2 regions of the Stenotrophomonas sp. NLF4-10 genome follow, and region 1 is predicted to be linked to the other one. Evidence: riboswitches for the same ligand, from Rfam matches in the RefSeq annotation. Region 1 holds a riboswitch; the other holds the start of a gene.

Region 1 (7,943 bases):
GGCCGAATTGCGGACGCCGATGCACGAAGGCCAGCATCGGCTTGAGCCGCGCCACGGCAGGACTTTGTGCATCGTCCACATCCATGTCCTGCAATTTTCGCGAACTCACGTCCAGCCGGTACAGGCGCGACTCGGTACCCACGCGGCGACCGAACACCATCGTCGCATCATCCATCCAGCTCCAGCCACGAAGCTCGGCAGCATCTTCGGTCATGCGCCGTGCATTGCCGCCATCGGCATCCATCAACCAGAGGTCACCGACCTGCGGGTTGCGCGCAAAACCGATGTGCCGGCCATCCGGAGAAAAGCGCGGTGCGTAATCGAAATCATCAGGACCACGCGTGTAGTCCAGTGCCGTCCAGCGGCCGGATGCCAAATCAAGAATGCGGATACCGGGCGCACCTCGAGGCCCGGTCATAGAGCCGAACACCAACCCTCGCCCATCCGGCGTCCAGTCGAAACTGAGCATGTCCGCACCGTTGCAATCGGCAACCCGGCGCTCATCGCCACCGGTAACTGCCCGCACCAGTACTTCGCACTGCCCCTGCTCACGAAAACGCGCGAATGCGATTTCGCGTCCATCCGGCGACCACGCCGGCAGACGATCGGAGGCGTCGTCGGGCGTCTCCGCCAGCGCTACCGCAGGTGCATTGCCGGTACTCTGCACTTTCAGCGTGGAATGCCGGCCACTTTCATCGGCATAGACCACCAATGCACCGTCCGGCGACAACGCCGGCCAGGTTTCAAATCCCTCGGTGGTGGTAATCAACCGGTATGGCGGCTCGGGGCTGCCTATCACGCGGGTGCCATCGCTGTTGATCGCATCCTGCAACGTCTCCGTCCCCGACCGCTGCCACAGCAACCAGGCCAGCAGCAACGTGCTGCACAGCAATGCCAGTCCAACCAGCCACAACAGGCGGCGGCGCATGCGGCGCCAGTTGCGGGGTTTTCCCCCTTCTTCGATTGGCGCTGGCGGGGCTACAGCGGCCTGGGCAGCGGCGTCCACCACGACATCGGCCCGAGGGGGCAATGGCTCCGGCATGTCCCACGTGACGGGCGCCAGCAGGCGATAGCCACTCTTGGCAATCGTCTCGATGCTGCTGTGGCCATCCGCGGAGGCGCCACCTGCTGCGAATGCCTTGCGCAGCTGCGTGATCGCCTGGGTGAGCACGTCGTTGGTCGGCAAGGTGTCCGGCCACACCTGCGCGAACAAATCGTCACGGGTGACCACGTTGCCGGCGTTGCGCGCGAGCACCAGCAATACACTGGCCGCCTTGGGCGTCAGCCGTACCGGCCGTCGTGCGCCCGGTGCGTGCACTTCGCGCGAAGACAGGACGACGAGGCATTCGCCGATGTGCAACCGGTCCAAGGCCGGCATGTCGTTGTCGATGTGTTCCATACCGTGTCAGGGACGAAATCGCTGGTGGGCACCTTCCCGTGCCCGCCCCCTGGTGAATGCCACCGCCAGTGAACCGCCAGAATCCGCAAATGGCGTCAACGCAAACCGCAAATGTTTCAAGGCGCGCGGATATTAGCCTAGGCATCGTTTCCTGCGCTCTCGTGCAGGGCAACATCAGGCTCTCTCTCGCCGACGGATTCATACAAACTGTTTCAGGATTCGCGCCCTCGGGCGCGAAATTTTTTTGCGACGCCAGCTCCAGGAAGCTGGAAAAGCCTTGAAACAAGGGTACTCCCGCGTTCATCGCCAATCGCCCAGAGCAGCATTTCGCATGCATTCAACATGCTGAAGAAAAACTGAAGACCACGATTTCCGGCCACTCTCCGGGCCATCGCGCAGGCGTGATGTCGTGGCGCTGCTGATGCATAAATCGGCAATGCATCACACAACACAGTCACCCACGAACCGATGCTGGTCATGGCGTTGCTGCCACAAGTGCCGAGCCTGCTTCCGCATGGATGCTGTCGGGAAAGCTTCATGCGGGGCAAGCCCCGCAGCCCGGCATTCCGAGTGGGTGCTGGGCTGGGCTTGCCCGGCACGGGACCTCACCGGAAAGGTATCCCCTGTCGAGAGCTGGAGTGAGGCGAGGACGATGGAGTCCCGATGATTCAGCCATGGGAGCCAGGGGCGCCCTCTCCCGCAGGGAGAGAGGCCCCGACGCGCAAGCACATCACTCCACCCGATAGACCTGCGCACCCTGCTCGCGGAATTCCTTCGCCTTCCCGGCCATGCCCGTTTCCAGCGCGGTGGCTTCATCGACGCCCTGCTCGGCGGCGTAGTCGCGTACGTCCTGGGTGATCTTCATCGAGCAGAAGTGCGGGCCGCACATCGAGCAGAAGTGCGCCAATTTGTGCGCTTCCTTCGGCATCGTCTCGTCGTGCATCGACTGCGCCTTCTCCGGGTCCAGGCCGAGGTGGAACTGGTCCTGCCAGCGGAACTCGAAGCGCGCCTTGCTCAGGGCGTTGTCGCGTACCTGCGCGCCGGGATGGCCCTTGGCCAGGTCGGCGGCGTGCGCGGCGATCCTGTAGGCCATGATGCCGTCGCGCACGTCCTCGCGGTTGGGCAGGCCGAGGTGCTCCTTCGGCGTCACGTAGCAGAGCATCGCGGTGCCGTACCAGCCGATCATCGCAGCACCAATCGCGCTGGTGATGTGGTCGTAGCCGGGCGCGATGTCGGTGGTCAGCGGCCCGAGCGTGTAGAACGGCGCTTCGCCGCACTCGCGCAGCTGCTTGTCCATGTTCACCTTGATCAGTTGCATCGGCACGTGGCCCGGGCCTTCGATCATGGTCTGCACGTCGTGCTTCCACGCGATCTTCGTCAGTTCGCCCAGTGCTTCGAGTTCGCCGAACTGCGCCGCGTCGTTGGCATCGGCGATGCAGCCCGGGCGCAGGCCGTCGCCCAGCGAGAAGGCCACGTCGTAGGCCTTCATGATGTCGCAGATATCCTCGAAATGCGTATAGAGGAAATTTTCCTTGTGGTGCGCAAGGCACCACTTGGCCATGATGCTGCCGCCGCGCGAGACGATGCCGGTCACGCGCCTGGCCGTCAGCGGCACGTGGCGCAGCAGCACCCCGGCGTGGATGGTGAAGTAGTCCACGCCCTGCTCGGCCTGTTCGATCAAGGTGTCGCGGAAGATTTCCCAGTTCAGCTCCTCGGCGCGGCCATCCACCTTTTCCAGCGCCTGGTAGATCGGCACCGTGCCGATCGGCACCGGCGAGTTGCGGATGATCCACTCGCGCGTCTCGTGGATGTGCTTGCCGGTGGACAGGTCCATCACCGTGTCGCCGCCCCAGCGGATCGCCCACACCAGTTTTTCCACTTCCTCGGCAATGCCCGAGGACACCGCGCTGTTGCCGATGTTGGCGTTGATCTTGGTCAGGAAGTTGCGGCCGATGATCATCGGCTCGCTTTCCGGGTGGTTGATGTTGTTGGGCAGGATGGCGCGGCCGCGGGCAATCTCCTCACGCACGAACTCGGGGGTGATGACCTGCTGGATGTTCGCGCCGAAGCTCTGCCCCGGATGCTGCGCAAGCAGATGCGCCTCGCGCACCGCCTCCAGCCGCTGGTTCTCGCGGATGGCGACGTACTCCATCTCCGGAGTGACGATGCCGCGCCGCGCGTAATGCATCTGGGTGACGTTGGCGCCGGCCCGCGCGCGGCGCGGCAGCGTACGGTTGGGGAAGCGCACCGCGTCGAGCTTGGCATTGCCCTCGCGCGAACGGCCGAACGCCGAGCTGAGCGCGGGAAGCGGCTCGGTGTCGCCGCGCTCTTCGATCCAGCGCGCGCGCAATGCCGGCAAACCGGTGGACAGGTCGATGCACGCGTCCGGGTCGGTATAGGGGCCGGAGGTGTCATAGACGGTGACCGGCGGATTGTCCTCGCCACCGAACAGCGTCGGCGTGCGGGTCAGCGCGATCTCGCGCATCGGCACCTGCAGGTCCGGGCGCGAACCGGGCACGAAGATCTTGCGCGAGCCGGGAATCGGCCGGGTCACGGATTCGGAAAGTTGCTGTGCCTGCTGCTGCAGGGCGGAGAGCTGTGCGTTCATCGGCATCGTCCTGTTGGGATCCCGCACGGAGGTACGGGTTGAACGAAGCGAAGGCGCATTGCCGCAGGCGCACGGACGCACCTCGGGCGGTGTCCACGCGCGATCGAACATTGCAAAGCTTCCCTACGCCGGTATCAGCCGGATCAGGTTCCAAGGGACTGTCTCAACCGTGGCCTTGCGGCCGCGGTACCCCCGCTTCGGCCGGCATTAGACCACAAAGGCAGGGGTGCGTCTTTCGGCCCTTGCGGCCGCTGTTTGCGTCATTGCGGCCGATCTTCAGCCACGGCCGTGCGGGATGCATTAACGAAACCATGACGTTTTGTTCATTAGGCTGTGGCGTGGTTGTTCATCTTCGCCACCCCTGCGCCGCTTCGACGGCCTTCCCCACCGCGCCCATGTGGCCGGTTCCGCTGCAAGCCCCGGCTCGCTCCCCTCATGCTCTGATCGGAGAAGCTCCTTCATGGTGTTTCGTGTTTCCATCGCGCTGGTCGCCGCCCTGGTGCTGCTGGCCGGCATCGCCCCCGGCCCGTTCAACGACGTGGTGCAGGGCCTGCTTGTCGAAGTCGTGCGCAACGCCGGCTGGCTGTACCTGCTGATCGTGTTCCTCACCCTGGCCTTCCTGCTGTACCTGGCGTTCGGCCGCTTCGGCAACCTGCGCATCGGCGGCGAGGATGCGGAACCGGATTTCTCCCGCGCCAGCTGGCTGTCGATGCTGTTCGCCGCCGGCATGGGCATCGGCCTGGTGTTCTGGGGCGCGGCCGAGCCGATCTCGCACTTCGCCAAGCCGCCGGAGGGGCTGCCGCCACAGAGCGCGGACGCGGCGCGCGCGGCGATGCGCTACGCGTTCTTCCACTGGGGCCTGCACCCGTGGGCGATCTATGCGCTGATCGGGCTGGCGATGGCGTGGTTCCAGTACAACCGCAACGGCCGTGGCCTTATCAGCGACATGCTGCAGCCGGTGATCGGGCGCCACCATCGCGGTGCGTTCGGGCAGGTGGTGAACATCGCCGCGGTGGTGGCCACTGCGATCGGCGTGGCCACCACGCTGGGCTTCGGCACCATCCAGATCGCCGCCGGCCTGCAGCGCGTGTTCGGCATCACCGCCACGGTGCCGGTGCAATTGACCATCATCGCCATCGCCTTCGTGCTGTACATGGCCTCCACCACCAGCGGCGTGGACCGCGGCATCAAGTGGCTGTCCAACTTCAACCTGGCGCTGGCCGGGTTGCTGCTGGCGGCGGTGCTGGTGCTGGGGCCGACCGGCTTCATCTTCGACACCTTCACCACCACGCTCGGTTCCTACCTCAACCAACTGCTGACGATGAGCCTGCGCATGTCGCCGTTTTCCAGCAGCACCTGGGTGGCGGACTGGACGATCTTCTACTGGGCGTGGTGGATCGCGTGGGCACCGTTCGTCGGTGCGTTCATCGCGCGTGTGTCGCGCGGCCGCAGCGTGCGCGAGTTCGTGATCGGCGTGGTGCTGGCACCGACCCTGCTCGGCTTCCTGTGGTTCTCGGTATTCGGCGGCAGCGCACTGTGGGCGCAGCTGACCGGCCATGCCGACCTGTTGCAGGCATTGGCCGGCGGCTACGAGACGGTGCTGTTCGCACTGTTCGACAGCCTGCCCGGCTCGCTGCTGCTGTCGGTGGTCGCGCTGATGCTGCTGGTGATCTTCTTCGTCACCTCGGCCGATTCGGCGGTGCTGGTGCTGGCCAGCATGTCCACCGACGAGGCTGGCGACCCGCCGCTGTCGCGCAAGCTGGTGTGGGGCGTGGCGGTGGCGCTGATCGCCGCGGTGCTGTTGCTGGCCGGCGGGCTGGAAGCGTTGCAGGGCATGATCACCATCGCCGCGTTGCCGTTCGCGCTGCTGATGGTGCTGGTGATGGTCAGCCTGTACCGCGTGCTGGACTTGGAGTACCTGCTGGAACGACGGCAGGCGCAGCGTGCGCGGCACGCGGTGCAGGCATGGATCGAGCGCGAGATGGCGGCGCAGGCCGACGCCGCGCAGGCAAGGGACGATGGCTGAAGTCGGGCCGGCCGGTCAGTAACCGGCCGCCTGCCCGTCCTTGCGGCTTTCCGAAGCGCCGTAGTACACGCCGGTTTCGGGGTCGCGCAGGATCGCCTGATAGCCACCATACGGGCCGTCGGCGAACACCACGCGGTGGCCCTTGCGCATCAGTGCGCGGATCGTTTCATACGGGAAGCCGGTTTCGAGATTGACCTCGCCGCCATCGCTCATCACCGTGGATTGGCCGGTCGGTTCGGTCGAGCCTTCGTGCTGGATGCGCGGCGCATCGCCGGCTTCCTGCAGGTTCATGCCGAAGTCCACCAGGTTCATCACGATCTGCGCATGGCCCTGCGGCTGCATCGCCCCGCCCATCACGCCGAAGCTGGCGAACGGCTGGCCGTCCTTGGTGATGAAGGCCGGGATGATGGTCTGGAACGGGCGCTTGCCCGGCGCATAGCCGTTGGGGTGGTCCTTGCGCAGCACGAACATCTCGCCGCGGTCCTGCAGGATGAAGCCCAGCCCCGGTGGCGCCATGCCACTGCCCATGCCGCGGTAGTTGGACTGGATCAGCGACACCATCATGCCGTCGGCGTCGGCCACGGTCATGTAGATGGTGTCGCCCTCCTCCAACTGCTTCGGCGTGCCGGGCTGCACCTCTTTCAGCGCCCTTTCCGGCGAGATCAGCGCACGCCGCTGCGCCGCGTACTCCTTGGAGATCAAGCGCTGCACCGGCGCGGGCGAGAACGCCGGGTCGGCATAGAAGCGCGCGCGGTCGGCGAAGGCCAGCTTCTTGGCCTCGACGAACAGGTGCACGTGCTCGGGCGAGCCGAACGGGATCTTGGAGAAGTCGTAGCCTTCCAGGATGTTGAGGATCTGCAACGCGGCGATGCCCTGGCTGTTGGGCGGCAACTCCCACACGTCGAAGCCACGGTAGTTGCTGCTCACCGGCTCGACCCATTCGCCGTGGTGGCCCGCCATGTCCGCATAGCTCAGGAAGCCGCCATTGGCCTTGAAATAGGCGTCGATGGTGCGGGCGATATCGCCCTTGTAGAACGCATCGCGGCCACCGTCGGCAATCTTCTGCAGGGTATCGGCAAGGTTCGGGTTGCGCCACAACTCGCCCTTGCGCGGCGCGCGGCCGTCGATGGTGAACTGCTCGCTGAAGCCGGGATACTGCGACAACCGCGGCACCGAGCGATCCCAGTAATAGGCGATCACTTCGGCCACCGGGTGTCCTTCGCGCGCGTAGCGGATCGCCGGCGCGAGGTTGTCCGCCATCGACCTGCGGCCAAAGCGCTCGTGCAGGGCGAACCAGCCATCGACCGCACCGGGGACCGACACCGGCAATGGGCCCGTGGCCGGGATTTCCTTCAACCCGCGTCGCTGGAACTCGGCCAGCGTCAGCGAACGCGGCGAGCGGCCCGAACCGTTGTAGCCGTATAGCTTCTGCGTCTTCGGATCCCAGACGATGGCGAACAGGTCGCCGCCGACGCCATTGCCGGTCGGCTCCATCAGGCCGAGCGCGGCGTTGGCGGCAATCGCCGCATCCACCGCCGAACCGCCGGACCTCATCACGTCCAGCGCCACCTGCGTGGCCAGCGGCTGCGAGGTGGCGGCCATCGCATGCGGCGCGATCACCTCCGAACGGGTGGCGAAGCCGTGGCCGGTGACGCGGTCGGCGGCATGCAGGGATGGAATGGCGAGGCAGCACAGCAACAACAGCGGAAGGCGCTTCATCGGCAAACCTGGGCAATGGAGAGCCTGGAAGATAACCGGCACGGCAGTGCCACTGCACCTTCCACTCCCATACGGAACCGTACCCATTCCCTGCGTCTCCGGTATGGCACCTGCCCTGCCGAACATGGCTCTTGCCCCCGCCGGACCCAACCGAAACCCGGCCCGGCCATCCTCTTACGTTTCTCTTACGA
Region 2 (7,943 bases), 2.2 Mb from region 1:
GTCGGCCTGCTGGCGGTGGCCAAGGAGAATGGGCTGGAGCGTGTTGACCACGTGGTCCTGGGCAGTGCACCGAGCGATGGCGCAAGACAGCGCCTGTTCGTAGTGCAGGGTGATCTCGACAATCCGGCCCATGTAAGGGCATCAGTGGCCGTCGATGCTGCGGCGCGGATGCCTGTGGAGCAGTCATACGTAAAGGTCGAGCAGATCATTCAGGCTCAACAGGAGCGCGCGCCGGCCGCCCAGAGTGAGCCCGTAGTCGCGCAAACCCATGCCCCGATGCAGATGGGGTGACGAAAAGCAGGACGCATGGGCGGGTTTCCATGGGGCCAGCTTTTGCTTATGGGGGCGGCTGCTCTTTCTGGGGCTGGTGATACTACCCAGCCCGGCTTCGATGGGGGGAAAGCAGGAAGAAGGCAGGGGAAGAACCGAGTTTCCATGCCTTTGACCCTGATCGTTCTATCGGCCCCTGGAAGTAGGGGAATTACCCGGCGGGAGGCGACCTGCGTCTGTCGCTACCGGGGGAGGGCTGCTTGCTTGCCGGCACTTGTCCAGGCCCGCAACCCCATCACCGCCAGCCCGATGAAGAGCAGATACAACCCGGCCGTGGCGTGCAGCGACTTCACCGCATACATGCCCACGTAGACCAGGTCCACCGCGATCCACAGCCACCACGCGGCGGCGTGCCGGCGCGCCTGCCACCACTGCGCGACCAGGCTGAGGGCGGCGAGCATGGCGTCCAGCCAGGGCAGGGCGGCGTCGGTCCAGGTGTGCATGCCCGCGCCCAGGGCCAGGCCGAAGGCGATGCCCAGGCCGAGGTCGCGTGCGCAATGGCTAGGCGCCAGTGGCGCGACGACGATGCGGCCGTCGGGTTTGTCTTGCCGGTGCCAGTTGAGCCAGCCGTAGAGCAGGAACGCGGCGAAGGCACCTTGCAGCAGGGTGTCCGAATACAGCCGGGCCTCGAAGAACACCAGCGCGTACAGGCCGACGGAAACCAGCCCGACCGGCCAGGCCAGCATCCGCCGTTGCGCCATCAGCCATACGCCGAGGATGCTGAAGGCGACGGCGGACCATTCGAGGATCGCGGGGTTCATAGCGCGATGGTTACCGACAGGCGCGCCTGCCGCGGGGCGCCGGGGAACAGGTAGTAGTCGCCGGCGCTGCTGCCGGTGTCGCGCCAGTAGAAGCGGTTGAACACGTTGTCCACCGACAGGTTCCAGTCCAGCGCGTGGCCCTGCAACTGGTGCCGGAAGCGCAGGCCGGCGTCCACCACGCTGTAGCCGGGCGCGCGCACGCGGCCATCGACGGTGGCGACGTTGGAGGAGGCGTAGCGCCAGCCGCCGGTGATGCCGAGGTCGGGGGCGAACGGCAGTTGGTAGTCGGCATGCAGGCTTGCGCGCGTGGCCGGCACGTTGACCAGCGGGTGGCCTTCGTAGGCAGGCGTGCCGGTATCGTGCGCGCGTGCCCGCAGCACGCTGGCACTGGCGGTGAGTTGCAGGCGTTCGCCGACGCGCCCCTGCGCGCTCAGTTCCAGGCCTGTGTGGGTCTGTTGGCCTTCCTGCACGAAGGTGTAGCCGTAGTCGCTGTCGTCGGGCTTGGCGTACTGGAACGGCCGACTGATGCGGAACAGCGCGGCGCCCAGCGTCAGGGAATCCGATGGTGCGTACTTGGCGCCTACTTCGATCTGGCGCGACAGCACCGAAGGCAGGAAGTTGCCTTCATTGCTGGTCCAGAACGGCGCTTCCTGCCCGAGCGCGATGCCGCGCACGTAGCTGGCATAGACGTTGAGCTGATCGGTCGCGCTCCAGATCAGCGCGGTCTGCGGCAGGAAGTGCGACACGCGGCTCTCGCGCTCGGGATTGCCGCGCTTGTCCCAGTCGCGCTCGTCCAGGCGCACGAAGCGGCCGCCGGCCAGCCACTGCCAGTCGTCGGCGAGGTTCACGCGGTCCAGCACGAACAGCGCCTTCTGCCGGCTGTCCAGGCGCCGCACCGATGCGCCGGGCTGCAGTGGCGAGGGATCGAACTGCGGCACCTGCTGGTCGTGGATGTTGCCCGTGCCGACGTACTCGTTGACGTTGAGGCGCTTGTCCACGGAGCGATCGAAGTAATCCGCGCCGACGGTGAGCTGGTGGTCCACCGCACCGGTGGCGAAGCGGCCGCGCAGTTCGGCGCGCAGCTGCTGGTTGCGGCGGGTGTCGTCCGGGCTGCGGTAGTCGTAGATGTCGTAGTCGCCGTTGGGCGCGAAGTAGTTGCCCAGCACGCTGCCGTCCCAGCAGGACTCTGCGTAGTAGCAGCCATAGGCGAAGGCGACGTTGTCGTCGATCACCGAGCGGCTGTGGCTGGCCGACACGCGCGACTGCCACGCCGGGCTGAAGTCGTAGGTGTGCAAGGCGGTGATGTTGGTGCTGTCGATGCCCACCGGCTGCTGCCAGCGCTGGTAGCCGAGCATCTGCTTGCGGTCCACGTCGCGCGGCAGTGCGGTGGCACCCAGCAGCTGGTAGCCCGAGACCGAGCGCTGCGCGCTGGTCTGGTAGTTGGCGTCCACTTCCAGCTTGCCGTGCTCGCCGAGCAGCCAGTCGGTGGCCAGCGAATAGAAGTTGCGGCGGCCGTCGGCATGGTCGACATACGAGTTGCCGTCTTCCCATGCGGCGTTGAAGCGCACGCCGATGCGCGGGGTCAGCCAGTGGCCCACGTCCACGGCGGCGTGGCGCGAGCCTTCCGAATCGGTGCCGAGGGTGACGCTGCGGACTTCGGCCGGGCGCTTGCCGACGAAGTTGATGACGCCGCCGGGGGCGATCACGCCGGCGGCGAGGCCGGCTTCGCCCTTGAGGATTTCCACCTGCTGCACGTTCTCCAGCGCCAGCCGCTGTTCGCCGGCGAGGGTCATGCCGTTGAAGCGGTAGCCGGTGGCGGTGTCCAGCGCGAAGCCGCGGATGGCTATGTTCTGGTAGTAGCCCACCGGCGCGTAGCTGTCGCCCAGCGAGGCGTCGTTGCTGGCCAGCTCGGACAGCGTGCGCACGTGGCGGTTGTCGAGCAGGCTGCGGTCCAGCACGCTGACCGAGGCCGGGGTGTTCTTCCAGTCGCCGCTGCCGAAGCTGTTGGATTGGGTGTCCCTGGCACCGGGCTGCCTGGCCTGCACGCGCACGGCGGCCAGCTCGGTGGTGGAGCGGGTCTGGGTGTCGTTGGCGTCGGTTTCGGGGGTGCTGGCATGCAGCGGCAGCGCCGCGCCCAGGGCAGCGGTCAATAGCGAGAGTCGGTAGCAGCGGTTCATTCGGTTCGTCATCGGCCGGTGGGGGAGACGAAGCGAAGGCGCGCATGCGCAACCGGCCACGAAGGCGGTGTGCCTGCTGCTCAAAGCTCCCTACGCCGGTGCAAACCGGATCAGGTTCCAAGGGACTCTCTCAGCCTGACTGGTCAGGCACCCCCGCTTCAGGGGCGTATTTGACCATAAACGGTACGGATTTGCCCCGCGTGCGCGTTCAGGCGGCGGCGTGCAGCGCGGCCAGCAATGCCTGCCCGGCGCGGGTGCCGAACCATTCGGCGTGGCCCAGCAGGAAGGTGTGCCACGCCACGTCGGCGTTCGCGGTCGAGCCGGTGGCGCCGTGGAAATATTCGACCTCCGACAGTGCGAAATCGAAATGCACCACCGGCAGCAGGTCGGCCAGCAGGTGCACCTGCGCGGTGGACAGCGGCCGTACCTGCCGGTAGCCGTCGAGCAGGGCGAGCGCGGTATCGACATGCACGGCCTGCATGCCGTGCTCCAGCTCCAGCCACGCCACCGCGTTGCGCTCGATCGCGGTGGCCAGGTCGAACAGGGCGCTGGTGGGCGAGGCCAGGCCGAAATCGAGCACGGTCGCCACGCGCATGGCATCGCCTTCGCGGCGCCAGAGCAGGTTGGAGACGTGCCAGTCGTTGTGCGCCCACAGCCGCGGTTCGGCCTGCAGGCGCTGGTGCAGGCCCGCGTGCCATGGCAGCACGGTCTGCCGGAGGCCGTCCCGCCACGGCTTGCGCGACAGGTAGTCGGCCAGCGCCGGGCGTTCGCCGAAGTCGCGTTCGAGCCGTGCGATCGGGTCGGTGGCGCGGATCAGGTCGTCGCGCGCGACCAGCACGTGGGTGCTGCGCTGCGGGGCGCCGTAGCTCGCCGATGCCAGGTGCAGCGTGGCCAGCATCCTGCCGGCCTCCCATGCCTGGTCGTGCTCGGCAAGCGGCGTCCACGAGGGGATGTCGCGGTACAGGTCCTGCCCGTCGGCCACGGCATGCAGTTCGTAGGTCCAGTCGCCATGCTCGACGGCGGTGGCGCCGTCGCGGTCCCGCAGCACATCGACCACCGGCACGCCCGCGCCGGCAAGGTGGGCGATGAAGCGATGCTCCTCGGCCAGGCTCGCCGCGTTGCGCACGTCGTGGTGATGGCGCTTGATGAAGACCTGCCCCGCCGCGCCCTCGACGATGGCGGCCGCCGACATCGGGCGCGGGCTGTGCCACAGCGTGGCGCCGGCACCTTCAAGCTGCGGGAATCGCCCGCGCAGCCATGCGACCTCGCGTTCGCTGATCGCGGGCCAGTCGGCGGGCACCTCGTCGTTGTCGAGGCCTTGGACGCGGTGGTCGGTGTTCATTGGGGGACGGGCAGGGCACGGGATGGTGTCGTGATGAAGCTAGGGTAGCGGCAGCGCCCGGGTTTGCGCGGGTTCGTGCCTTGCCCGTGGCAAGGAATCCCGGTTCTTTGCCCGGGCGCGGGAATCATGCCCGGAGCAATGGCGGTGGCGTGGCACGCATGGGACCGGGTGTTCCTGTAGATGCGGGGCTCGCCCCGCATGGGGCTTTCCCGGTGAAGCCCCGTGCCGGGCAAGCCCGGCACCTACGGGGCTCCCCAAGGGCGGCCCCGGCGGACGTGCGTTTCCCGCGGTTGACGAGAAGAACCGACCTTTCCGCAGTGGGCACGCGGTCATCTTTGTATCCATTCCGCCACGCATGGCCACGCCGCCCTAACCGCTGCCGGTGGAGGCTGGGCGTGCGGCAGGTGTCGCGTCGTGGAGACCGCGTGATGATCCGCCACCCCAACACCGACCAGGTGCAGCAACAACCGCGTGCAGGGCCAATCCGGCGTGACAGCCGCCCGCTGGCGGCGTATCCGACAGAGGAGGTATCGCCATGAAGAAGCGGCATGTATTCAGTGCATCCAGCCTGCCGATGGCCGAGGCGGCGGTGGTGGCCGCGCGCCGTGCCGGCGTGGACAACGACGACATCCTGCTGGTGGCGCGCTCGGACATCGAGAAATACGTGATCCCCGACAAGCGCAAGATGGCCGACACCGACCTGATCACCGCCGCCGGCCGCGGTGCCGGCTATGGCGCGGCCACCGGCCTGCTGGCGGGTCTGGTCGCCGTGGCGGTGCCGCCGCTGGGTATCACCCTGGCTGGCGCGGCGGCCGTCGGCGTGGCCGGGGCGCTGGTCGGCAGCCTGGCGGCGGCGCTGCTGGGCGCGACCGTGCCCGACCCGGTGCGGCAGGCGTTCGACGACGAGATCGAGGCGGGCAACATCCTGATCGTGGTCGATGGCGAACCGGAGGTGCTGGAGGTCGCCGGCCCGGCCATCGCCGGGCTTGGCCTGCGGCCGTTGCCCTATGAATCCACGTCGGCATTGACCTGATGCATGGCATGCACGCTGGTGGCGAGGGCATCGACGCGGCGTGCACGCATGGGCGGTGATCGTCGCGGTTCTTTTCCAACCGTGAGAGCCGCCGCATGGCCCCGTCCCCACCGCGCACGCCCGATGGCCGCTATCTGGTGGCGCGCGGCCGGCTGTGGCGTGCCGCCAACCCGCATCTGCCGGAGGCGAAGCGCCAGTCGTGGGTGCGGCAGTTGATGGCGGCGCGACGGGAGGTGGGTCTTGCCCGCCGGCATGGCGACCGCGAGGCACTGGCGCGCGCCGGGGCGGCGGTCGATGCCGCCAAGCGCGCGCTCGGCGAGCGTGGCCCGGTCTGGTGGGACGATGGCGCGCCGGACTACAACCGCCATCTGGTGAAGAACACGCCGTATGCGGCGTGGCATGCGCAGTGGACGGCGGCGGAATGAGCGCGGGGACTTGCCCGCCGGTTCAGCGCCGGTCGGCGCTGGCCTGCCAGTCGGCCTGCCCGGCGGCCAGCGTCCAGCCGACCAGTTCGGTGGTGGTCCTGCCCAGCGCGGTTTCGAATGCCGCCGCCACGCTGGCCACCTCGGTGCCGGCGGCCGGTTCGGCCAGCAGGAAGGTGCGCGAGGCCACCACGCGCTGATTGAGGCTGTGGATCAACTTGGCGTTCAGTTCGATGGTCGCCGCCGGACGCGCGTTGCCCGCGTAGTCCGACTCGAAACGGCGCAGGTCGATGCTCAGCTTGTAGTCGGCGCGGATGCCGCTGGCGATGCGCGCCACCGCGGCGATGCGGCCGGAATCCTCGAAGCCGCGCAGCAGCGCGTCCTCCAGCATGTCGGTGGCTGGCTGCGACCAGGTTGCGCCGCGGTAGACCTCAAGTTCCGCAGGGGTGGGGCGCACGTTGATGCGCGGGCTGTCCACCATCCGCGCCGCGGCCGGCTTGGCGATGGCCAGCTGCCATTCCACCTGCGGCCAGGCCGGGTCGGCGCTGATGCGCGCCTGTGGCGCGTAGATCGTGATGGGGTGGCGGTCGTTGCTGGCCAGCAACGAGCAGCCGGCCAGGGCCAGCAGGCAGAACGGGGCGAACAGGCGTGTCGGCAGGGAGCGCTTCATTTCGGTTCGAACTCCTTGGGGGCATCGCGGCCGAGCAGGTAGCGTGCGGGGTTGTTTTCGAGGCGGTCGCTGACCCGGCGCAGGTCGCGGATCAGCCCGCGCAGCTCGGTCAGGGTGGGACCGAGCTGGGCCAGGCCGTCGTTGGCGAAGCTGTTGATGGCGGCGCGGTTCTCGCCAAGGATGGCGTCGGCGTTGCCGGCGGCCGAGTCGAGCTTGCCCAGGCTGGCGTCGAGCTTTTCCAGCGTGGCCGGCAGTTGCCGCACGATGTTCTGGTCCAGGTGCTGGAGGGTGCCGTTGGCGGTGGCCAGGGTGGTGTTGAGGTTGCGCGCGGCGTCGCGCGCCTCGACCAGCAGCGCCTGGGTGCCTTGGTCGCGGTCGGCCAGCCCGCCGCTGATGGTTTCCAGGTGGGCCAGGGTGTTGGAGATGCGGTCCACGTTGTCGTCGCTGAGCAGTTCGTCCATGCGCTCGACCACGCGGTTGGCCACGTCGGTGATGTTCTGCAGCGCCGAGGGCGTGGTCAGGATGGTCGGCACCGGCTCGCGGCTGGCGGTGGTGAGCGCCGGCGCCTGCGGGCTGCCGCCGCTGAGCTGGATGATCGACGGGCCGGTGAGGCTGGTGATGGCCAGCTTGGCGCGGGTGTCGGTCTTGACCGGGGTGGTGGAGTTCAGCCGCACCTTGGCAATGACCTTGCGCGGGTCGTCCGGCGCCAGCGTCAGCTCGGTGATCGAGCCGACGGCGATGCCGTTGTATTGCACCGGGCTGCCCACCGACAGGCCGGTGACGGCCTCGTCGAACACCACCCGGTACTCCTGCCAGGTGCGGTCGGAGGAATACTTGGCCGCCCACAGGCCGAAGCCGAGCAGCGCCAGCCCGACGATGAGGGTGAAGGCTCCGATCAGGACGTAATTGGCTTTGGTTTCCATGGGGTCACGGCCGGGAATGGGTCAGGTTTAGTAGATGCGGGGCTTGCCCCGCATGGGGCGTTATCGGGATGGCTCGGTGTGGGGCAAGCCCCACACCTGCGGCGGGCAGGTGTTCGGAGTATTCCAGCGGTGCGGTGGTGGCGAGGCAACGGGAGCGGTTCATTCCCGTTTCCCCGTTCCCCGTTCCCCGCTTTCACGCGCCGCCCGCGCGCGCGGGCCGTGGAAATATTCGCGTATCCACGGGTGGTCGAGGCGTTCGATGTCCGGCAGCGGCGCGCAGGCGAT

The links. A riboswitch is a leader RNA that binds a small molecule or an ion and turns the genes downstream of it on or off. The one in region 1 is predicted to bind thiamine pyrophosphate.
Region 2: it holds a riboswitch for thiamine pyrophosphate, as region 1 does, so the genes downstream of both, MIC98_RS04955 (TonB-dependent siderophore receptor) here and thiC (phosphomethylpyrimidine synthase ThiC) in region 1, are expected to answer to the same signal.

Annotation. Positions count from the first base shown of each region.
Region 1 covers NZ_JAKSEE010000003.1:3,216,249-3,224,191, forward strand. The annotation lists gene MIC98_RS15340 (winged helix-turn-helix domain-containing protein) at 1-1,399, opposite strand, end outside; gene MIC98_RS15345 (hypothetical protein) at 1,612-1,878, opposite strand; gene thiC (phosphomethylpyrimidine synthase ThiC) at 2,130-4,007, opposite strand; TPP riboswitch at 4,110-4,211, opposite strand; gene MIC98_RS15355 (BCCT family transporter) at 4,468-6,033, shown strand; gene ggt (gamma-glutamyltransferase) at 6,049-7,752, opposite strand.
Region 2 covers NZ_JAKSEE010000003.1:1,029,433-1,037,375, forward strand. The annotation lists gene MIC98_RS04945 (XVIPCD domain-containing protein) at 1-291, shown strand, start outside; gene pnuC (nicotinamide riboside transporter PnuC) at 513-1,091, opposite strand; gene MIC98_RS04955 (TonB-dependent siderophore receptor) at 1,088-3,268, opposite strand; TPP riboswitch at 3,339-3,433, opposite strand; gene MIC98_RS04960 (phosphotransferase) at 3,477-4,610, opposite strand; gene MIC98_RS04965 (hypothetical protein) at 5,146-5,643, shown strand; gene MIC98_RS04970 (hypothetical protein) at 5,739-6,068, shown strand; gene MIC98_RS04975 (ABC-type transport auxiliary lipoprotein family protein) at 6,091-6,735, opposite strand; gene MIC98_RS04980 (MlaD family protein) at 6,732-7,658, opposite strand; gene MIC98_RS04985 (ABC transporter ATP-binding protein) at 7,818-7,943, opposite strand, start outside.